Regions from separate parts of the Shewanella sp. cp20 genome, predicted to be linked through region 2. Evidence: predicted binding sites of a transcription regulator. Region 2 holds the regulator's gene; the other holds the start of a gene.
The links. Region 2 encodes FliA, which starts transcription of late flagellar genes. Its sites were predicted from a motif close to CTAAAGNTNNNNNNNNNNNNGCCGATA; they were not measured.

Region 1 (11,601 bases), on a different contig from region 2:
CGAAAGCAGCCCGTCGTCAACACTCACTGCCAGCACCTCGAGCAGCGGCGCATCGGGCGCATTGACCAAAGAATAGGCCCGGGCGACACGTTTATCGTCGATATGCAACGACAACTTGATAAATTGCCCAGCAATAAACTCGCCGATATCCGCCGACAGCTTCAAGGTAAATAACTGATCGCTCCAGTCAATCCGCTCTACAACCTTTGCCTCTCCCCACATATCGCCACCTCTGCTGGCATCAATCGACACTGATACTCCCATGATTCATAGATTTTCTATCCGAGTCAAGACAACAAAAAACCCCTTATATGAAGGGGTTTATCCTAGGGCCTGTTGATTTTTCAAGTTTAATTTTTGTTCAATCTAAACGCGTTTTGCGCGAGGCGAGAGCCATGAAGCATAGTTACTCTATGTGAATGGCGAACAACAAATAAATCGTCTGGAACGATTTCTAACAGCGTCGCTGACCGCCTGCGATGAAAGGCAGGAAGCCTTTCATAAAGTGCAGCGCGCGTTTAGATGAACCCGTTGGGCAGCGTTTGTAGGCCATTTCTACGGCGTTATCGCCAGTTTGTGTAGAGAACTACACGACACAGGCTCTGCCTTGTATAAACCACCTTCAAACTGCTGCAAAAACAAACAGCAAAGTTCAACAGGCCCTAGTCAAATGGTATCGAAAGAGACGCTATTCTTGCTCAGGCTCCTGATTGAAACTGTCTCTGAATGCCTGTAGCCCTTCCTGTACTAGGCCGTAGGTCTTGTCGACCCCAGCCTCGATGTCACCTTCAAGCACCTTGAGCCCAGAGAGGATATCTTTGGCCTCATCGAAACCTTGGTCTATCGCCCCGCCGATAATGTCCATGAAGGAGCTCAACTGTTCATCGAACGACATGCCACTGTTTTGCTCCTGGTGTATGGCAAAAAACTGGGTGGCAAAGCTAACGATGCGCTCGGCCGTCGCCTCGGGCGAGGTATCGACCCCTTGAGCCACAGCCGTCTCAATGGCGTGCTCGCCCATAGTGGGCGCCAGCTCCTCATTGATCGCCTCGATTGCTGCCTTGTAGAGCAGCTGCATGGGCTCATTGCCTGCGCTCAGGTTCACATCTTGCTGCGCTTCCAGGATCGCCGTATTCATCAACTGTTTACTGGCCGCCAGGGCCGTCTTGTTCTTAGCCACTTCGGAGACTTGCTGACCATGGTTAGTCGTCGAATCTGTCTTGTTATGCGCCGCCGCAGATACGGCTCCGCCGTGATTTTGAATCTCCATAATCGCCTCGCTCACCAAATTAAATTAACCCTCAGCTATAATTATCGTCCATTTTATAAACAACTTTAGCCCTAAGACCCAATTAATCTGTCATCGGCATACTCAGCGAAATAGGATATGCTAGCCAACTCGTTAAAATAGATAGGGATGCTTATGTTACGACTCATCAGCTTTGGGCTTCTCGCCCTATTAGGTTACCTGCCTATAGCCCAGGCCAATGCGGCAATTGCCAGTAAGACTGTGATTTTGGTACGTCATGGGGAAAAGGCCACTCAAGGTCGCGACCCTAGCCTGAATGACGCGGGCAAGTTGAGGGCACAAGCGTTGGTAGAGAGCCTGGCCGATACCCCACTCACCCTGGCCATATCGACACAATTTAAGCGCACCCAGGAAACTTTGGCGCCGCTTATCGCCGCGAAAGGGATTCCTCTGATCGTTATCGACGCGGGCAGGGAGATGGACAAGCATATAGCGGCTATCGTCGATAGCGTCATGGCGCAGGAAGGCAATGTGGTCATTGCGGGGCATTCCAATACTGTACCACTGATCATCAAGGCACTGAGAGGACCAGAGATACCTCAATTGGGAGAGGATGAATATGACAATTTATTTATCCTTTCCCTGCACCAAGATGGCCCAAGTAGTCTGATAAAAACCCAATATGGTGCAAGTTCAAGCAATACCCAATAAGGATTAGACATTAGTCTAGATAGCGCTAGCTTTATAGACTAAACTTGATTACATTAGCGATATATGGATTAGCAGCAGGTGCTGGCAACAAGCCCAGCCATGGAGAGTCACAGGTGAGTAATTCGTTTTTTGGAGCGGGAAATAAAAGTAAACCCTTGTCGGTTAGCTGCCAAAACTGCAACCGATTAACGGTTATCGAAGGTGAGACTATCTGCTTCAAGGGGGGAGAGATCATTAGGCTTACGCCTTATGAACCGCAAAATAGCAAACTCAGCCTCCTTTGCGACGGCTGGAGACCGGTCAATACCTCAAAGTCAGCCTAATCTTTCTACCTGCCACTCAGGCAGTAACCCCCTATAACATCCCCGCATAGTCATTCGCGCAGTGTTTTACCTCGCGAGTCAGCCCCTCGATCACGGTCGAGGCTGGTATCATCGCCAGCGTCAGGCCCCGAGTCGTGACCCTTAAGTAGGAGCTAAGTTGGGCATAAACGGTGACCAACTCCTCCTGTTCCAGCCCCCGCTCTTTCAAGGTCGCCATGATGGCTAGCCAATCGGTATCCACAACCCGCGCCTGACCTTCGATACTTGCATGTATAGGGATATTTTTCATGGGACCGCCTCCACAGGTTTGTTATTGACAAATATTATGCAAATCAAACCTGAACGAATACTTAACCCCCTACAATTAATGTTGATTTTGTACCGTCCACAGCTTCTTGTAGAGGCCATTGGCTGCCAGCAGGCTCTGATGATCGCCGCGCTCGACGATCTTCCCCTGACTTAGAACCAAGATCTGGTCGGCATCCACGACCGTCGACAGCCTGTGGGCGATCACCAGACTGGTATGCCCCTTGGCCATCTCCTTGAGGGCATTGAGGATCGCCTGCTCCGAATGACTATCTAGAGACGAGGTCGCCTCGTCGAACACCAATAGGGGTGAGCCCTTAAGAATCGCCCTGGCGATCGCCACCCTCTGCTTCTCGCCACCGGATAGCTTTAGCCCGCGCTCGCCCACCTTGGTATGCCAACCCTCGCTGAGTTGTGAGACAAAATGAGAGAGATGGGCCAGTTCTATCGCCTCCTTCACTTGCTCATCGCTGGCCCCCGGCAGACCATAACGAATATTCTCCAGCAAGGAGTCGTTAAACAACACGGTATCTTGCGGCACTATGGCAATGGCGCTACGCAGCGCGTGTTGGGTCAGCGCCTTAGTATCATGCCCATCTATGCTGATAACCCCCTGCTGCGCCTCATAGAAGCGAAACAGCAGCTTCACTATGGTGGATTTACCCGCGCCGCTATCCCCCACAATCGCCACCTTATGCCCAGCAGGGATCTCGAAACTCACATCGGACAAGATAGGCCTGTCGCCGTAACGAAAACTGACTCCCTCAAACCTAAGGCTCCCCAGCGTGATCTGGGGCGACTTAGCGTCGGGCGCATCCTCAATCTTTGGCACTCTATCTAGCAGACTAAACATGCGCTCGATATTGGCCAGCGCGCCGCGTATCTCGCGATAGACAAAGCCTAAAAAATTCAGCGGCATAAACAGCTGCATCATGAAGGCGTTGATCAGCACGAAGTCACCTATGGTCATGGCTCCCTGACTGACCTGACTCGCGGCCAATGCCAACATCAGCGTCATCGCCAGCGAGATGATCAACGCCTGACCGGCATTGAGGGCAAACAGAGAGAGTCGATTCTTACGCTTGGCCACCTCCCATCGCTCGAGGGCCTGATCATATTGCTCAGACTCATAGGCCTCGTTGTTAAAATACTTCACCGTCTCATAGTTGAGCAGGCTGTCGATGGCGCGGGTATTGGACTGAGAATCTGCCATAGCCGCCTCACGCACGAAGCCGGTGCGCCACTCGGTGGCAAAGATGGAAAATAGGATATAAGCGACGACGGCGCTTAACGTAATGATGGCGAACGCCCAGCCATAGTTATAAAGCAAGATGCCCACCACCAGTGCGATCTCGAGCAGGGTCGGCACTATGTTGAACACCATGAAACGCATCAAGAAGCTGACCCCACTGGTGCCCCGTTCTATATCTCGAGACAGGCCGCCGGTGCGCCGTTCCAGGTGAAACGCGAGATCCAGCCGATGCAGATGATCAAACACAGACAAGCCCAAACGCCTTATCGCTCGTTCGGTAACCCGACCAAATAGCGTGTCTCTCACCTCGGAGATCACTGTGTTCAGCAGGCGTAGACTACCGTATGCCAGCACCAGGGCGATGGGCACCGCAATTATCTGCTCACTCAAGGCCTCACTCAGGGTATCCACCAGGTGTTTGAGCACGAAAGGCAGACCGACGCTTGCCATTTTCGCCACCACCAGACAGGCCAGCGCCAGTACCACCCGCCCCTTGAACTCCAATAGATAGGGCCAAAGCAGTTTCAGGACCTGCCAGTTCAATTTATCGATAGGACCATCAAAATAGAGCGTGGGACGCATGGCAACTCCAGCTAGCATCAATATTGGGAGGATGGCATTTAGATGAAATCGAGATAAAAGCCATAACATCCACCATCTTACCTTAGTAGACTCATCCGCCACTAGCGCAATTGTTCAGCTTTGCCAAGGGGTTAGCATTTTGCCCTATGCAAGCTGTCCAATATCAGACTTTAGGAGCATTCGTTTGTACAGCCTGGCACGACTTTAGATTGACAAAATGATGGCAAAATCAGAAAAAAGCATTATTCTTGAGAGAATAATTATCACTTTAATGTTTCAACGGGGTAATTATTGTTATCTCTTGCCGGAGATTTTGATAATCTCAAGATCAGCTTAAGGCAGTTCAAGCCGAGCAAAAGCAGAGCGGGAATAACCCCCATTTTTTAAAGGAAGCCGATATGCCACAATCATCTGACGTGCAATACCCTCCACTGCCATTGGTACAAACTTGGGTATGGATGATGACAGAATCGAACAGCCCAGAAATTCAGCAAAAGGGTCAAAACAATTTAATATCGTCTTTTGGCAGTCTGGCTAAGGCCAATGAATATCTGGTGAAACAACAAGCCAAATAAACGGGCTAGCAGAATGCAAAAAAGGAAGCCAATTGGCTTCCTTTTTAGTTTCTCGTCGACACCCGGCTGAGCAAGCTCAGCAGATGAAGGCCAGACTAAGCGCGACGTTCGAGCACACTCTGATTGAGCTGTGCCAGCAAAGTCTCGGTATCTTCCCAACCAATACAGGCATCTGTGATGCTCTGACCGTAACACAAAGGTTGCCCTTCGATATAATCCTGACGTCCCTCGACCAGGTGACTCTCGACCATTACGCCGAAAATCGCACGCTCACCGGCACTTACCTGACTGGCCACATCTTCGGCCACCAGCATCTGACGCTTGAACTGTTTACTGCTATTGGCATGGCTAAAATCCACCATGATATTTTGCGGCAGGTTTGCCTTCGCCAGCTGTTCACTGATCGCCTGAACGTGTTCGGCGCTATAGTTAGGCTCCTTGCCTCCACGCAGAATGATGTGACAATCGGGGTTGCCCTTGGTGGAGACGATCGCCGAATGGCCATACTTGGTCACCGACAGAAAATGGTGAGGTGCACTGGCCGCGCCGATCGCGTCGATAGCGACCTTGATGGTGCCATCGGTCCCATTCTTGAAACCTACGGGGCAAGAGAGGCCCGATGCCAACTCTCTGTGTACCTGTGACTCTGTGGTACGAGCGCCAATTGCGCCCCAACACATGAGATCCGCCACATATTGTGGGGTGATCATATCCAGGAATTCACCCGCAGTAGGCACGCCTAAATCGTTGAGATCTAACAGCAGTTTACGCGCAGTACGCAAACCATCGTTCAACTTAAAACTGTTATCCATGTAAGGGTCGTTGATCAAGCCTTTCCAGCCCACTGTGGTACGCGGCTTCTCGAAATAGACGCGCATCACCACCTCGAGTTGATCCTTATATTGCTCACGCAATTTGGCGAGTCTCTCACCGTATTCAAGCGCCGCCTTAGGATCATGGATAGAACAAGGGCCAATGATCACTAACAGACGATCATCTTCTTTTTTAAGGATATTGTGTATATTCTGCCGTGCGTTAAACACTGTTGCCGATGCATTTTCGCTTGCCGGAAATCGCTCAAGAATGGCGACAGGGGGTAACAACTCTTTAATTTTATTAATGCGAACGTCATCAGTTTGATAATACATGATATTTATTTTCCACTCCGGCTCTGGATTAAATAAGGGTCTCTCTATTGCACTACTGATTTCAATTTATCCAGTATCCTCCGCTATTGCAACCAAACATTAATAAAATTAAAAATATAAAAATAACCATCTGTTATATAAGATTAAATTATTATTTTTATTTAAAACTTTCCCAGCTAAGCCAGCGATATAAACGGATAGAGACAAAACAAATTGTTAACATTTGTCTGGAAATCGGCTAGAAGCCTATCTATAGTAGATTATTAAAGGTCATAAGAGAGTGACACCGAGGCTCTCGAGATGGCGCAACAGCCCCTGTTGAGGTAACCATCGCCCCGATGAGAAAATTGCTGCTGGCATCTGGTTTTATACTTTTTTCAAACCCGCTTCTGGCACACGCTGCTAACACAGAGATCTCCTTTGCGGTCAGCAACACCATTCCCCCCTATTTCTTTGCCAACGGTCAGAGCGGGATTCAATATGAGCGTCTCGCGGCGGTGTTAGCCAGGCAGTCGTTATCGATCGGACACATTCATCTATCCCCCAATAAGCGAGCGTTCCGCCAGGTCGCCAGCGGCAATGTCGATTGCCTCATCAATGCCCCCGAGAACCTAGCGGGCCTCTACTACACCCGCAGCCTTATCAGTTACCAAAACAGCGTGTTTACTCTGGCCAGCAATAAACTGCTCATCGACTCAGTCACCGATCTGGCGGCGATCTCTGTCATGGGATTTCAGAATGCGACGCAATATTTAGGTAAAGACTTCTACCAGATGGCACTCAATAACCCGCAATATGGCGAATCCAACAGCCAGAAAAGCCAGGTGATGATGCTGTTTTCTGGAAGGGTCGAAGCCATTATCTTGGAAGGGCGCATATTTGAATATTACCGCGAACAGCTCAAGTTTAGAGTCGACACCCTTCTGGCAACGGTTCGCCATCCCCTGTTTGCGCCGGCTCCACGCAAGATAGCCTGTCACAGCCAAGCCATTGCAGAAAAAATAGACTTGGGTATCGCCCAGTTGGACAGAGAGGAAGCTGAGGAGAAAAGCCGAAGCATCGACTCAGCGCCAGAGCCTGAGAAGATGCCTGTAGAGCTAAAATAGTGTCGGTATTCGCTGGCGATTCAAATCGCTTCATTCAACCAGGATAGGCATGACATGAAAGACGCCTCTCACAGGCGCCTTATTTATGAATACCTTGGTAAAAAATACCTTAGTGAATAAATGCCTTAATTAATAAATACCTTGGTTAATAAATGCCTTAGTTAATGAATACAGGGTTAATGAATACCTTGATGCGACTGCATCGCCTGCAACTTGGCCTGATAGCGTCGCTGGTTATATTCATCCACAGATAAGGACAAGGCCTTTTGCATATTCAGCTTAGCCCTGCGCTCATCCCCCGTGGCCCAATAGGCTCTGGAGAGACCGAAGTAAAACTCATGGCGATAGTCAGCCTTCTCCACCGCGCGTTTGTACCAGGCCAACGCGGTCTGGTACTCGTGCTCTGAATAGGCCTGCTGCGCCATGTCATAGTAATAATAGGGATTACGGATCCTGACCAGTTCCAGGGTCTTATGTACCTCAGCCCACTCCTCTAATCTGTCTTGGCTGGCCAGCAGCACACTGTAATTAAACAGGGCATTCATATCCTCACTGTCTTGGGATAACGCCAGCTTATAGAGGGTCTCCGCCCTATCATCCAACCCCTTGTAGCGGTAGAGAATTGCCAGAGTATTCAAGGCGGGTATAAAGTCGGCCTTCAACATGAGGCTCTGTTTCAGGTAGGCATAGGCCTGATCGTAACGTCCCTCAACCAGCGACTCCGCCGCGACATTGTTATAGAACATCGCCATGACGGTAGTTCTATCGATACGCCGCTTAGCGTAGCCACGCATGGTACGTTCGGGCAGAAAATCGATCTGCAGCGCATTTTTGTCGGCAAGGAAGGTATCACTCGTCTCTCGTGGAATGAGGCGCAGATTGATGTGACCATTCACCAGATAGAAATCACCGGCCTTATCCCACACGGGCGGAACCTCGACCTCTTGAAACTCGACATCGACCCCTAAGGCATCGGCCAGCGAGGCACTCAGCAGCACCAGCGACAGGCAGTTACCTGCCCTGGCATCAAAGGTATCGGCGGGGATCTTGGTCAGATTATCTCGGTACTTGAAGCCACCCTTATCGGCATTGATGTAATTAGCCAGCCACAAGTTGGCGGCAATATAGTCCCTTGCCATTCGGCTACGCTTATAATCTTGCCGCAGATCCACAGTTACCTGTGTGGGCAATGCAAACAGCTTATCTGGGGTGACTTGAACCGCTACCGCCGTGAATTCTTCGTCGGCAAAGTATTGATCTATATTAGCGAGGGTTTCCTTACCCGGGCCGCTGGCACAACCGCTCACTATGAAGCATAACAACAACATAGCGCGCCTATACTCAAATAGCCTTTTCATATTAAACCTACGCTGATGAGGGCACCGTAAGATCTATCATAAAGTAGGCTTTTTCATTTTGCCCCACGCAAAGCGTTACAAAATATTAACAATCACTGAGCAACTGGCGGATCGACCTGAATATAGAGCTGCATGGGAGCCGTGCCCTCGTCTCGATACTGATAGGGACGATAGAAATTCGCGCCACAACGATAGTAGGCATAGGGCAGCTTAAACATCACACAGCCCAGGGGGAGACTCTGTAATATCTTAATCTGTTGCTGCATACGCAAAGATTCTCGCCACGCGAAATCCTGCTGCACCTTATCGCGCACGGCAAAGGCATCGAAAGGCTCACTCGACTTACGCACCACCACCTGGCCCGCCTGCAGCTGAGCCGACATCAGCATCAAAACCAATACCCAGAGAGACTGCTTCATGTTAACGCTCCTCACACCATCCCTGTCGATAGCATAATACAAAAAACAGGGTCCGCACCATGAGGCACGGACCCTGTTTATCAGACTATCTAGTCTAGAGGAGTATCAGCTGGCGCTCTTGAGCGAGACAAACTCAGGATAGGCATCGATACCACAATCCGATGCGTCCATGCCGTTGTACTCTTCCTCTTCAGAGACACGGATACCCATGGTGACCTTGAGTAGATACCAGGCCGCAAAAGAAGCCGAGAACACCCAGGCGAAGATAACAGCCGCACCATAGAGCTGACCCAACAGCGTCGCATCGGCATTTGATAGTGGCACTAACACCAGACCAAACAGACCGGCAACACCGTGTACCGAAATCGCGCCGACAGGATCGTCAATCTTGATTCGATCGAACATCACGATAGAGAAGACCACCAGACCACCGGCTACCAGGCCGATAACCCCGGCCAGAGGCAGCGAAGGCGACAGCGGATCGGCGGTGATCGCCACCAGGCCCGCCAAGGCGCCGTTTAAGATCATGGTCAGATCCGCCTTACCCCATACCATCTTACAGACCACCAGGGCTGAGACGGCGCCGAACGCGGCTGCAGAGTTGGTGTTGACGAAGATCTTCGCCACCGCCGAGGCATTTTCGGCATCAGACACCAGTAGCTGAGAGCCACCGTTAAAGCCGAACCAACCCATCCACAGAATGAACATACCTAGGGTAGCCATAGGCAGGTTTGAACCTGGGATAGGGTTAACCTGACCGTTAGGGCCATACTTGCCCTTACGAGCGCCGAGCAACAAGACGCCTGAGATCGCCGCGGCTGCGCCCGCCATGTGCACTATGCCACTGCCGGCAAAGTCGACAAATCCCGCCTCTGAGAGGAAACCGCCGCCCCAGGTCCAGTTACCCTCGATTGGATAGATAAGCCCTGTCATCACCACAGAGAAGATCAGGAAGGCCCACAGCTTCATACGCTCGGCAACGGCGCCAGAGACGATAGACATAGCCGTCGCCACAAACACCACCTGGAAGAAGAAATCCGACTCCAGCGCATGGTCGGCATCACTGGCCTGAGCACCAATGAGACTGGCGAACGAAGGTAACCAGCCGCCCTCGGCGTTATCCACATACATGATGTTGTAACCCACCACCAGATACATGATACAGGCGATAGAATAGAGACAGACGTTCTTGGTTAAGATCTCTGTGGTGTTCTTAGAGCGAACCAGGCCCGCTTCCAACATGGCAAAGCCCGCCGCCATCCACATCACCAGCGCGCCTGAGATCAAGAAATAAAAGGTGTCGAGCGCAAACCTCAACTCAGATACTGTCGCACCTAATTTTACTAACTCTTCCATTGGAATTACCCCCTTAAAGTGCTTCGTTATCGAGTTCGCCGGTACGGATACGGATCACCTGATCGAGATCCGTCACAAAAATCTTGCCGTCGCCTATCTTGCCCGTGTGCGCCGCCGCCACGATGGACTCGATAAGGTGATCGACATTTTCAGCCTTAGTCGCGATATCCAGTTTGACCTTAGGCAGAAAATCTACCTGGTATTCGGCGCCACGATAGAGCTCAGTATGGCCTTTCTGACGTCCGAATCCCTTCACCTCGGTCACCGTCATCCCCTCAATCCCCAACCCTGCAATGGCTTCTCGCACATCATCGAGTTTGAATGGCTTGATTATTGCGCTGATTAATTTCATTACCGCCTCCGACTCATCTTAGTATTCTTGCTGATGCCAAAGGCAATTCAATCATCAGGCCAATATTACAAACCCTTAACATTCATAAACTTAGTAATACAGGCTCACTTAGGGCTGAATACAAATGCACCAAATAGGTGCGGCTATGCATTGGCTGCACAGAAATAGCGCAGCCAACTATTCGACTTATGACGGATTGGTAGAGGGGATTATCTGGGTATCATGGAGTCACCACCCATTGAGGAGCGCCCCATGTTAAAACCACAGAAATGTGTGCTGATCATCGTCGATGTTCAAGGAAAGCTGGCTACCCTGATGCACCAAGCCGAGGAACTTGAAGCCCGGCTTATCACACTGATCAAGGCGGCCGAGCTGTTTGAGATCCCAGTCATCTGGCTCGAACAACTCCCCGATAAGCTAGGCGCCACCAGCCCGGCGTTAGCTGAGCTACTTGCGCCTCACTATCAGCCTATCGCCAAGGCAACTTTTAGCGCCTGGCAGGCCGAGCCCTTCAGACAGGCATTGCGCCAGTATGACAGGCCCAAGGTGCTGCTCGCCGGTATAGAGACCCATATCTGCGTCTATCAGACCTGCCGGGATCTGCTGGATAACAGTTACGAGGTGCACCTGGTGACAGACGCCGTCTCCTCGCGAACACAAGCCAATAAGATCTTGGGCAGCGAGATAATGGCGCAGCACGGCGCGCTGTTGACCAACAGCGAATCTCTACTGTTCGAGCTGCAGGCTGAGGCCAACGGCGACAGGTTCAAGGCCTTATTGAAGATGATTAAATAAGATCAGACATAAAAAAGCCCCGGATAACCGGGGCTTTTACTATGCAGGGGGGAGAAATTAGTAAGTTGC
Region 2 (11,601 bases):
GCTGATCAACCTCTCTTTTGGCGTGATGACCCGCGCCTCGCCGCAACTTAACATCTTCGCCATCGGTTTTCCCGTGACCATGGTGAGTGGTTTGATTATTCTCTGGTTGACCCTGACGCCTATCATGGCGCATTTCGACGAGGTCTGGCGTTCGGCCCAGTTGCTGCTGTGCGATCTGGTGCAGCTGCAATGTAGTACGGCTGGGAGTTTCTGATGGCCGATAACGATACCAGTCAGGAGAAGACCGAAGAGGCGACCCCCAGGCGACGCGAACAGGCGCGAGAGAAGGGGCAGGTCGCCCGATCTAAGGAGCTGGGCACCTCTGCCGTGCTGATGTCGGCGGCCGTGGGCTTTGCCGTTATTGGGCCGAGCCTGGGGCAGTCATTGATGAGCGTGATGACGAATCTGTTTACCATGAGCAGGCCGGAGATCTACGACACCAATAGTATGTTCAACATCTGGATGATGGTCTTCAGCGAGCTGGCGATCCCTATGGCCAGCTTCGTGCTGTTTCTTGCCTTTGTCGCCTTCCTAGGGAATGTTGTGCTCGGCGGCATCACCTTCTCGGCCAAGGCTTTCATGCCTAAGGGCAACAAGATGAATCCCATCAGTGGCTTTAAGCGCATGTTTGGGGTGCAGGCTTTGGTGGAGCTGACTAAGGGGATCGCCAAGTTCTCCGTGGTGGCCCTGATGGCCTATCTGCTGTTGAGCTACTACTTTACCGATATTCTTACCCTGTCCCAGGGGCACCTGCCGGGCAACGTCTATAACGCGCTGGATCTACTGGTGTGGATGTTTATCGTGCTTTGCTCCTCTACCGTGATTATTGTGGTTATCGACGTGCCGTTTCAGATCTGGAACCACAACAAACAGCTGCGGATGACCAAGCAGGAGATCAAGGACGAGTATAAAGATACCGAGGGCCAGCCCGAGGTGAAGGGCAGAGTGCGTCAGATGCAGCGTGAGATGGCTCAGCGGCGCATGATGGCCGAGGTGCCCAATGCCGACGTGATTGTGGTCAACCCCGAGCACTATGCGGTGGCGGTAAAATATGATGTGACCAAGGCCGCCGCGCCCTATGTGCTCGCCAAAGGGGTGGATGATGTGGCCTTTAAGATCCGTGAGATCGCCCGTGAACATGACGTGGCCATCGTCTCTGCGCCGCCACTGGCAAGGGCCATCTATCACACCACCAAGATAGATCAGGAGATCCCCGAGGGCCTGTTTACTGCAGTTGCACAGGTACTGGCCTATGTCTTCCAGCTGCGTCAGTATCAGCAAAAAGGCGGTAAGCGGCCAACGCCTATCCCAGTCAATCAGCCTATCCCCGACGAGTTAAAGTACTAAAGTTCACGAAGGTTCTCGCCTTGCTGCTCATAGCATGGTCTGTTGTTTGAGCGAATGTTATTCACTTGTGTTCAAGCTCGCCGAGAGCGCCTTAAGTTGGCGTACTTTTTGCTGAATCCTAGCTAGATGTCAAAGTTCAGGCGCTAGATTGATGGATTTGAAAGCAAGCTTAGGTCAACTAAAACAGGTAAAACCCGCCAACTTTAAAGGGATAGGCACACCTATCTTGGTACTTGCGGCGCTGGCGATGATCGTCTTGCCCATGCCGGCCTTTCTGCTGGATATCCTGTTCTCCTTTAATATCGCCCTAGCGCTGGTCGTCCTGCTGGTCGCCATCTATACCGACCGACCCTTAGACTTTGCCGCTTTCCCAACGGTTCTGCTTGTCGCCACCCTGCTGCGTTTGGCGCTTAACGTCGCCTCGACCCGTATCGTACTGCTCGAGGGGCATAACGGTGGTGATGCCGCGGGTAAGGTGATCGAGGCCTTCGGCTCAGTGGTGATTGGCGGTAACTATGCCGTGGGTCTGGTGGTGTTTCTTATCCTGATCATCATTAACTTCGCCGTGGTGACCAAGGGTGCAGGACGTATCTCAGAGGTGAGTGCCCGCTTTACCCTGGATGCCATGCCTGGTAAGCAGATGGCTATCGATGCCGACCTTAACGCCGGGGTCCTCAACCAAGATCAGGCGCGTATTCGCCGCGCCGAAGTGACCAAGGAAGCCGACTTCTACGGCGCGATGGACGGTGCCTCTAAGTTTGTAAAAGGGGATGCCATCGCGGGTATCATGATTCTGGTGATCAACATCCTGGGTGGTTTCGTCATAGGTATGGCGCAGCACGGCCTGGACTTCTCCTCTGCGGTCGAGATCTACACCCTGCTGACTATCGGTGATGGCTTGGTGGCGCAGATCCCTGGCCTCTTGCTCTCCATCGCCGCGGCCTTGATGGTGACTCGTCAAAACGAATCTGGCGACATGGGTCAGATGGTGATGAGTCAGATGTTCGACAATCCCAAATCACTGGCCATCGCCGCCGGCGTGCTGCTGATCATGGGTATCGTGCCTGGTATGCCCCATTTTGCCTTCTTAACCTTCGGCATCATTACCGCAGCGGGCGCCTATTTTCTGCATCGTAAGAAAGATCTCGATAGGCAGCGTGCCCTGGAGATCGCCAAGACCTCGCCGGCAACCCCGGGTGATGCCAAGCCCAAAGAGCTTAGCTGGGATGATGTGCAGCAGGTCGATACCATAGGCCTGGAGGTGGGCTATCGTCTGATCCCTCTGGTGGACAAGGGCCAGGGTGGTGAGCTACTCGGCCGCATCAAGGGCGTGCGTAAGAAGCTGTCTCAGGAGCTGGGCTTCCTGGTACCCGCGGTGCATATTCGCGATAACTTAGACCTTGCGCCAAACACCTATCGCATCTCGCTGATGGGAGTGGCCTCCGGCGAGGCGGATATTCGTCACGATTGTGAGCTGGCCATCAACCCTGGCCAGGTCTACGGCAAGCTGGATGGTGTAGAGACCACAGACCCGGCCTTCGGACTCGAGGCGGTATGGATAGCACCCGAGCTAAGAGAACACGCTCAGACCTTAGGCTATACGGTCGTTGATGCCGCCACGGTAGTGGCCACTCACCTGAGTCAGTTATTGACCAACAACGCCTCTAAGCTGCTGGGTTACGAAGAGGTGCAGCAGCTGATGGATATGCTGGCCAAGCATTCGCCTAAGCTGGTCAGCGGCTTTATTCCCGATGTCTTGCCGCTGGGCACTGTGGTCAAGGTGATGCAGAACCTGCTTAATGAAGGCGTCTCCATTCGCGATCTTAAGACAATCGTTCAGACGCTACTCGAGTACGGGCCTAAGAGTAACGATACCGAGGTGCTCACCGCCGCCGTACGTATTGCGCTTAAACGCATGATTGTACAAGAAATAAGCGGGCCAGAGCCGGAAATTCCTGTCATTACTTTGGCGCCGGAATTGGAACAGATGTTGCATCAGTCTATGCAGGCAACGGGAGGCGAGGGGCCGAATATCGAACCTAGCCTTGCCGAGAGGATGCAAAAGTCGTTACTCGACGCATCCCAGCGTCAGGAGATGGTGGGTCAGCCAGCCATCCTACTGACTTCGGGTATGTTACGTTCGACGCTGTCGCGTTTTGTTAAACATACGATTCCAAATCTAAGGGTGATCTCTTACCAAGAGGTACCCGATGAGAAACAAATTCGCATCGTATCGGCGGTCGGCCAGTAGAGGGTATTTAATTGAAAATTAAACGTTTTTTGGCAAAAGATATGCGCTCTGCATTGGCCCAGGTAAAAGAGACTTTAGGCTCGGATGCGGTGATCATGTCCAATAAAAAAGTCACCGGCGGCATAGAGATTGTGGCCGCGGTCGACTACGACGAGCCTAAGCCAAGCGTGGCCAAATCAAGCGATGCCGCGCCCCTGTCACCCAGCTTTCTAGACCTTGCCGAAGAGAAGGTGTCTATCGGTCGCCAACCCATCAAGGCAGAGTCAAAAAAACAACCATCACCCGTGGTCGATTCGCTGCAGGCCCTGCTTGAGCGTCAACAAAATCGCGTCAGTCAGCAGTTAAGTCAGTCAAATGAAGCACTCGAGATGCCCGCCTGGGCCCAAGGATTGAAGGCGCCTAAAGAGGAGGCCCCTGCAATCAGTCACCAGGAGAGCCCTGTTCTCAATCGTTCTAAGCGTGAAAAGAGCGGCGCGGCCAGCAGCGAGATTGAATCCATGCGTGAGGAGCTGGCCTCCCTGCGTAACCTGCTGACCCATCAGGTGACCTCACTGCTGACCGAGCAGAAGAGCCGCCTGGATCCTGTCGGTGCCATGTTAGAGAGTCGTCTGCTCGACGCCGAGTTTAGTCCTGAGGTTGCCGCTAAATTGTCGGCCTTGAGCGAACACTATGTGCCAGCAGATCTGGTGAAGGCGCTGCCGCGTAGCCTGGCAAACATGCTCGACAACCAGGGGGATGATATTGTCCGTCAGGGCGGCGTGGTTGCCTTTGTCGGTCCGACCGGTGTCGGCAAGACGACGAGTGTCGCAAAATTAGCCGCTCGATTCGCCGCGCAACATGGTTCAGATCAAGTTGCATTAATTACAACCGATCATTATCGCATTGGAGCCTATGAGCAGCTGGCAACCTATGGCAAAATAATGGGGTGTCCGGTCAAGCAAGCTCATGATCTCAATGAGTTGGAACAAATTCTTTATCAGTTCCGCAATCGCAAGCTAGTATTGATAGATACGGCGGGCATGGGACAAAGAGATGTGAGATTGTTCCAGCAACTTGATAATTTAACTGCAAATAGCAGATTACCTATTCGCAGTTATCTGGTACTGTCATCTACAAGTCAAAGAAGAGTGCTTGAAGATGCCGTCGCGCAGTTTACTCGGATTCCATTATCCGGTGCGATTTTGACCAAATTAGATGAATCGGTGGCCTTGGCGCCAGCATTGAGTGTGTTGATTCAAAGTGGATTACCCTTGAGTTATGTCACCGATGGCCAGCGAGTGCCAGAAGATATGCAAGTGGCCGACACCTTAGCCTTAGCCAACAAGGCCCTGTCGGTACTCGAAAAGAAAGTGCAACCAATACAGAATAACGAAAGGTCATATGAACAGGCCTACGCATTTGAGTAATATAATGAGTCGGGATCAAGCAAGCGGTTTACGTATGATGAATCAACCATATAACGAAAAAGTAAAAGTAATTGCCGTAACCGGTGGTAAAGGTGGCGTAGGTAAAACTAGCGTATCGATCAACACCGCCGTCTCCCTGGCCGAGAAGGGCAAGCGAGTGCTTGTGCTCGATGCCGACTTGGGTCTAGCCAACGTCGATGTCATGTTGGGCCTAAGGGCTGAGCGCAATCTGTCCCACGTATTATCCGGTGAGGCCGACCTTGACGAGATCATCGTTCGTGGTCCTAAGGGAATTGGTATTATTCCTGCGACTTCCGGTACCCAGGCCATGGTGGAGCTGACACCTGCGCAGCATGCCGGCCTAATCCGTGCCTTCAGTGAGATGAAGACCCAGTTTGATATCCTGGTCGTGGATACCGCTGCCGGTATCTCGGACATGGTGCTCAGCTTCTCTCGCGCCTCGCAAGATGTCTTGGTCGTGGTCTGTGATGAGCCGACCTCTATTACCGATGCCTATGCTTTAATTAAGATTCTGAGCCGCGAGCACGGCGTATTCAGATTTAAGATTGTGGCCAACATGGTCAGAAGTTTGCGAGAAGGGATGGAGTTGTTTGCTAAACTTAGCAAGGTAACCGACCGTTTTCTCGACGTGGCTCTGGAGCTGGTTGCGACTATCCCCTTCGATGAAAACCTTCGCAAGTCAGTTCGTAAACAAAAGCTGATCGTCGAGGCGTTTCCTAAGTCGCCGGCGTCGATTGCTTATCATGGTTTGGCTAATAAGATCATTAGCTGGCCAGTGCCACAACAGCCGGGCGGCCACCTAGAGTTCTTTGTGGAACGTTTGGTACAACGCCCAGAATATCAAGAGGATCGTACGAGTGAGTAAAGCCGCTGCGTATACTTGTTTAGATAACAAAGCTTCTATTGTCGAACAGTATGCACCGTTGGTTAAAAGGATTGCTCACCATTTACTTGCTCGTCTGCCCGCCTCGGTGCAATTGGATGATTTGTTACAAGCAGGTATGATGGGCCTGCTCGAAGCCTCGGCCAAGTTCGACGGCAGCAAGGGGGCTAAGTTTGAAACTTTTGCCGGAATACGCATTCGTGGCTCTATGCTCGACGAAATCCGCCGTGGCGACTGGGTACCCAGGTCGGTTCACCGCAATCAACGCCGCATAGCACAGGTGATTGACGAGCTAGAACAAGAACTTGGACGTGACGCAAAAGATAATGAAATTGCGGATCGACTTGATATGCCGCTCGATGAGTACCATCATATTCTTAATGATGTTTCAGTCGGGAAAGTAGTTGGAATTGAAGATCTTGGTGTATCGGTCGATGTAGTAAGACAGGAAGATGATCACCAGGACGACGCATTTGAATCTCTGGCAGAGACACAGTTTCATGAGGCCCTCGTAGAAGCGATTAAATTACTGCCAGAAAGAGATGGATTAGTTTTGTCGTTATATTATGACGAAGCATTAAATTTAAAAGAGATCGGTGCCGTACTTGATGTCAGCGAATCCCGAGTAAGCCAGATACACAGCCAGGCGATGCTCAGACTCAAAGCGAAACTCAAGCATTGGACCAAAATATAACGATTACATGAGCAATATAAAAACAGCTCCGCGGAGGAAACCTTGGACAAGAATATGAAGATTCTCGTTGTTGACGATTTCTCAACAATGAGACGCATCATCAAGAACTTGTTGAGAGACTTGGGTTTTAATAACACTCAGGAAGCAGATGACGGTTCGACAGCCTTGCCTATGTTGCAAAAAGGCGATTTTGATTTTGTCGTAACCGATTGGAATATGCCTGGGATGCAGGGTATCGACCTATTAAAGGCTATCCGCGCCGATGACAACCTGAAACACATTCCTGTGTTGATGGTGACTGCGGAAGCGAAAAGGGAACAGATCATCGCAGCGGCCCAGGCCGGTGTGAATGGCTATGTGGTGAAACCTTTTACTGCGGCGACATTGAAAGAGAAGTTAGACAAAATTTTCGAACGACTCGGTTAATCAAGGTTGAGCTATGCAGGCAGAAACTTCAGGGCTGATCAATTTAGCACAGGCCAAGCAACTCGTTGATCTACTCGAGACTGGCCAACAAGAGCAGGCCGATGAGCTAATTCGCGACATCGCCAGCCCGATTCAGAAAGAGCTGTTTGACGAGGTGGGTCGCCTTACCCGTCAGCTTCACAGTGCGATAGTGGATTTTCAGGTGGACGGTCGCCTCGTGGAGCTGGCCAATAGCGAAATTCCCGATGCCAAAGAGCGCCTCAATTATGTCATCGACATGACGGAGCAGGCGGCCAACAAGACCATGGACGCCGTCGAAGAATCTCTGCCGCTTGCAGATGCGCTAACCACAAACGTACAGGCCGTAAAGCCCTCCTGGGATCGTCTGATGAGACGCGATATTCAGCTGCACGAATTTAAGGCGCTATGCCATGACGTTCAGCAGTTTATCGAACGCAGCGAATCCGATTCCAACCGTTTGAAAGAGTTACTCAATAACATATTGCTGGCCCAGGACTTCCAAGATTTGACCGGGCAGATGATCCGCAGGGTGATCGAGCTGGTACGAGAGGTGGAGAGTAACCTGGTCTCCATGTTAACCGTATTTGGCGAGCAGCCCGCAACGGATAAACCCCAAGCATCAGAGAAGTGCGTCGAACCTGAAGGTCCTATTATGAACGCTGATCAGCGTGATGATGTCGTGACAGGGCAAGATGAAGTCGATGACTTGCTGTCGAGTCTAGGTTTCTAAGTAGGAGTCATATGAATGTCCTTTGATGTTGATGAAGAGATACTGCAGGACTTTTTGATTGAAGCGGGTGAGATCCTTGAGCTTCTCTCTGAACAGCTGGTGGCGTTAGAGAATAACCCCGACGACACCGAACTACTCAATGCCATCTTCCGTGGATTCCACACCGTTAAAGGTGGCGCAGGCTTCTTGAGTCTGACGCCCATGGTGGATGTCTGTCATGAAGCGGAAAATACCTTCGACCTGCTACGCACAGGGAAACGCAGTGTCTCCGCCGAACTGATGGATATCATTTTACAGGCCGTCGACACCATCAATTCTATGTTTGCCGAGACCCAGGCGGGTGTCGAGCAAAGCCCAGCCGATGATGCCCTGTTGGCTAACCTTAAATTATTGAGCTCTGGTGGCTTATTACCGTCGGAAATGGGCGGCGCTGGCGAGACGCTTGCCTCTGAACAGCCGGATGAAGCGCCTGCTGATGCACAGGCCGATGACGGTATCGAGCTGTTTGATACCCCGCTCGATGACAATGTCGAGTTGTTTGACGAGCCGGTAAGCAATGATCCCGTGACCTCCATTGCCGGTGAAGGCGATATCGATGAGATAGATGAGTCTGAATTCGAAGCCCTGCTCGATGCGCTTCACGGCAGCGGAAAAGGGCCTTCGGGTGCCAGCGCTGCGGCTAGCGCGCCGGTTCAGGCCAACGACAGTGACGACATCACCGACGATGAGTTCGAGTCACTCCTCGATGAACTTCACGGTTCGGGTAAATTCCAGGCGCCCTCAGCACCAATTGCCAAGGTGCCAGAGCCTAGCTCGCCGCCGGTGGATGCCGATGAGATCACCGACGATGAATTTGAAAAGCTGCTAGATGAGCTGCATGGGACCGGTGCCGGTCCTGGCAGCGAGACCAGCAAGCCTGCGACTCAGGCGGCCCCTAAGGCGCCAGAGGTCTCCGCACCTAAAGTGACAACTCCTGCGCAATCGAGTGTTAAGGCACAGCCCGTTGAGGCGCCTGCGCCTAAACCTGTGGTGAAGGAGAAGGCCGCGGCCAAGGCGCCAGCCGCTAACATGCCGCAGGCGGAAACCACAGTACGTGTCGATACCGCGCGTCTCGATCAGATCATGAACATGGTCGGTGAGCTGGTACTGGTGCGTAATCGTCTGCTTAGCCTGGGGATCTCTCGCGATGACGAGGACATGTCTAAGGCCCTGGCCAACCTAGATCTGGTGACTGCCGATCTGCAGGGCGCTGTGATGAAGACCCGCATGCAGCCGATCAAGAAGGTATTTGGTCGCTTCCCGCGTGTGGTTCGTGACTTGGCCCGCAGCCTGAATAAAGAGATCGATCTTCGTATGATAGGCGAAGACACGGATCTGGATAAGAACTTGGTTGAAGCCCTTGCCGATCCTTTGGTTCACCTGGTGCGCAACTCGGTCGATCATGGTATCGAGATGCCCGACGAGCGTGAAGCCAACGGCAAGTCACGCACAGGTACCATCACCCTTTCTGCCAGTCAGGAAGGGGATCATATCTTGCTCAAAATTGAAGACGATGGCGCGGGGATGGATCCCGATAAACTCAAGCAGATCGCCATAACGCGTGGTGTTCTGGATGAAGATGCCGCGGCGCGAATGTCTGACGAAGAGGCCTATAACCTGATCTTCGCTCCAGGCTTCTCCACTAAGGTAGAGATCTCTGACATCTCGGGTCGTGGCGTTGGCATGGACGTGGTGAAGACGCGCATTACTCAGCTAAACGGTACAGTGCATATCGATTCCCTGAAAGGTAAGGGAACTTGCCTGGAGATCAAGGTGCCGCTGACCCTGGCGATTATGCCGACCCTGATGGTGGAAGTTGCACAGCAGGTGTTTGCCTTGCCGCTGTCCAGTGTCAGCGAGATCTTCCATCTGGATCTGACCAAGACCAATATTGTCGATGGCCAGTTAACCGTGATAGTGCGAGAAAAAGCCGTACCGCTCTTCTATCTGGAGCATTGGCTGAGCCGCAAGGCCGCGAGCTTCAAGCATGGCGATAAGCAGCATGGTCACGTGGTGATCGTACAGCTTGGTACCATGCAGATAGGTTTCGTGGTTGACTCCTTGATTGGTCAGGAAGAAGTGGTGATCAAGCCGCTGGGCACCCTGCTACATGGCACCCCAGGCATGGCCGGCGCCACGATTACCTCAGATGGTGGCATCGCATTGATATTAGATGTACCCGGCTTATTGAAACATTACGCCAAGAATAAGAAATAGCAGTTAGTGGTACAGCGAGCTAGCGGATCGGCGTGATGCCTAAGGCGTCACGCCTTGTTTCGGCAAGGATCCTGCTGTAGATAGGAAATTGAATGGCCATAAAAGTATTAGTTGTCGATGATTCAAGCTTTTTTCGTCGTCGAGTCAGTGAGATTGTCACCAAGGATGCGGATTTAGAGGTCATAGGTACTGCTTCCAATGGTGCCGAAGCGGTTAAGCTGGCGCAGCAGTTAAAGCCACAGGTGATCACCATGGATATCGAGATGCCTGTGATGGATGGTATCAGTGCCGTGCGTGAGATCATGGCGAAGTGTCCGACGCCCATTTTGATGTTCTCATCTCTCACCCATGATGGCGCCAAGGCGACGCTGGATGCCTTGGAGGCCGGTGCATTAGATTTTCTTCCTAAACGATTTGAAGATATCGCCACCAATAAAGATGAGGCGATCTCTTTATTGCAGCAGCGTATCAAGGCATTGGGCCGTCGCCGGGTGTTTCGTCCTATACTGCCTCGAAGTGTACCGCCAAAGCCTACAGCCACGACAGGGACTGCACCGTCTAGAGAGAGCGCTCAGCCACAACGTCCGGCTTCGCGCCCGAGTGCGCCGCTTCCCAGAGCCAGTGGTAAGAAATATAAGCTGTTGCTGATCGGTACCTCGACCGGTGGCCCCGTCGCGCTGCAGCGTATCTTGACTAAGCTACCGGCTAATTATCCTCATCCCATCTTGTTGATCCAGCATATGCCGGCGGCCTTTACCCCAGCTTTCGCGGCTCGCTTAAAGGCCTGTGCGCCATCGAAGTGAAAGAGGCGCAGAATGGCGATCAACTCAGGGCGGGCTGCGCTTATTTGGCACCCGGCGGGATGCAGATGATGCTTGAACGCGGCGGCACCTATGGACGCATTAAGATCGTGGCTGGCAGTGCGGATATGAACTACAAGCCCTGTGTCGATATTACCTTTGCCTCGGCCTCTAAGTTGAGCGGTGGCGAGACGCTGGCCGTGGTATTGACCGGCATGGGCGCCGACGGTCGCGAAGGGGCGCGGATGCTTAAAAACGTCGGTGCAACCATCTGGGCCCAGGATGAAGCCAGCTGCGTGGTCTACGGTATGCCGCAGGCGGTAACCGCCGCCGGGATCTCGAGTCAATCGATAGCGCTCGATGATATGGCCGAGGCCATCATACGCGAGAGTGGACGTGGCTAGGCAGCGCCAGGGCGTCAGCACCACTGTGCTGTTGCTGTTTTTTCTCTTGTTGGTTAGCAGTCTAGTCACTGGCTCACTCTATCTCGACCTAAGGCATAAGAATGGGCTGCTCGAGGATAAGATAGCTCAGCTCGAGAAGACCCAGGTGCTCTTGATGGTGCCCGACGAGCAGGCCGAGGCCTTGGCCGATTGGATGGAGAATAATCCTGAATTTACTCAATCTATCATCAAGCAGGCGGAACCTGGCAGCCAGGTGAGGGTGGAGATTGGCCCAGAGGTGCCCGAGTCGATTGCCAGACATGAGCCAAAAAGCCTACCGCTTGATGGCCAGGACGAGTTAACGCCTCTATTACCTATGGAAG

Region 1: DB48_RS10220 (DUF5610 domain-containing protein) is a predicted target of FliA. The motif match lies at 1,313-1,339, and genes of this name have one in related genera.

What each region holds. Positions count from the first base shown of each region.
Region 1 is NZ_JPII01000027.1:140,187-151,787, reverse strand. Features, by position in the region: gene DB48_RS10225 (ferredoxin--NADP reductase) at 1-222, opposite strand, end outside; gene DB48_RS10220 (DUF5610 domain-containing protein) at 689-1,270, opposite strand; gene DB48_RS10215 (phosphoglycerate mutase family protein) at 1,424-1,960, shown strand; gene DB48_RS10210 (hypothetical protein) at 2,315-2,572, opposite strand; gene DB48_RS10205 (ABCB family ABC transporter ATP-binding protein/permease) at 2,648-4,423, opposite strand; gene DB48_RS20290 (hypothetical protein) at 4,822-4,998, shown strand; gene aroG (3-deoxy-7-phosphoheptulonate synthase AroG) at 5,094-6,146, opposite strand; gene DB48_RS10195 (substrate-binding periplasmic protein) at 6,485-7,252, shown strand; gene DB48_RS10190 (tetratricopeptide repeat protein) at 7,429-8,580, opposite strand; gene DB48_RS10185 (hypothetical protein) at 8,703-9,029, opposite strand; gene DB48_RS10180 (ammonium transporter) at 9,135-10,385, opposite strand; gene DB48_RS10175 (P-II family nitrogen regulator) at 10,399-10,737, opposite strand; gene DB48_RS10170 (hydrolase) at 10,990-11,532, shown strand; gene nrfA (ammonia-forming nitrite reductase cytochrome c552 subunit) at 11,590-11,601, opposite strand, start outside.
Region 2 is NZ_JPII01000030.1:87,462-99,062, forward strand. Features, by position in the region: gene fliR (flagellar biosynthetic protein FliR) at 1-214, shown strand, start outside; gene flhB (flagellar biosynthesis protein FlhB) at 214-1,347, shown strand; gene flhA (flagellar biosynthesis protein FlhA) at 1,499-3,598, shown strand; gene flhF (flagellar biosynthesis protein FlhF) at 3,610-5,004, shown strand; gene DB48_RS12755 (MinD/ParA family protein) at 5,009-5,890, shown strand; gene DB48_RS12760 (RNA polymerase sigma factor FliA) at 5,883-6,602, shown strand; gene cheY (chemotaxis response regulator CheY) at 6,645-7,028, shown strand; gene DB48_RS12770 (protein phosphatase CheZ) at 7,042-7,779, shown strand; gene DB48_RS12775 (chemotaxis protein CheA) at 7,795-10,035, shown strand; partial or broken gene DB48_RS20625 (response regulator) at 10,128-10,544, shown strand; partial or broken gene DB48_RS20630 (chemotaxis protein CheB) at 10,740-11,239, shown strand; gene DB48_RS12785 (hypothetical protein) at 11,232-11,601, shown strand, end outside.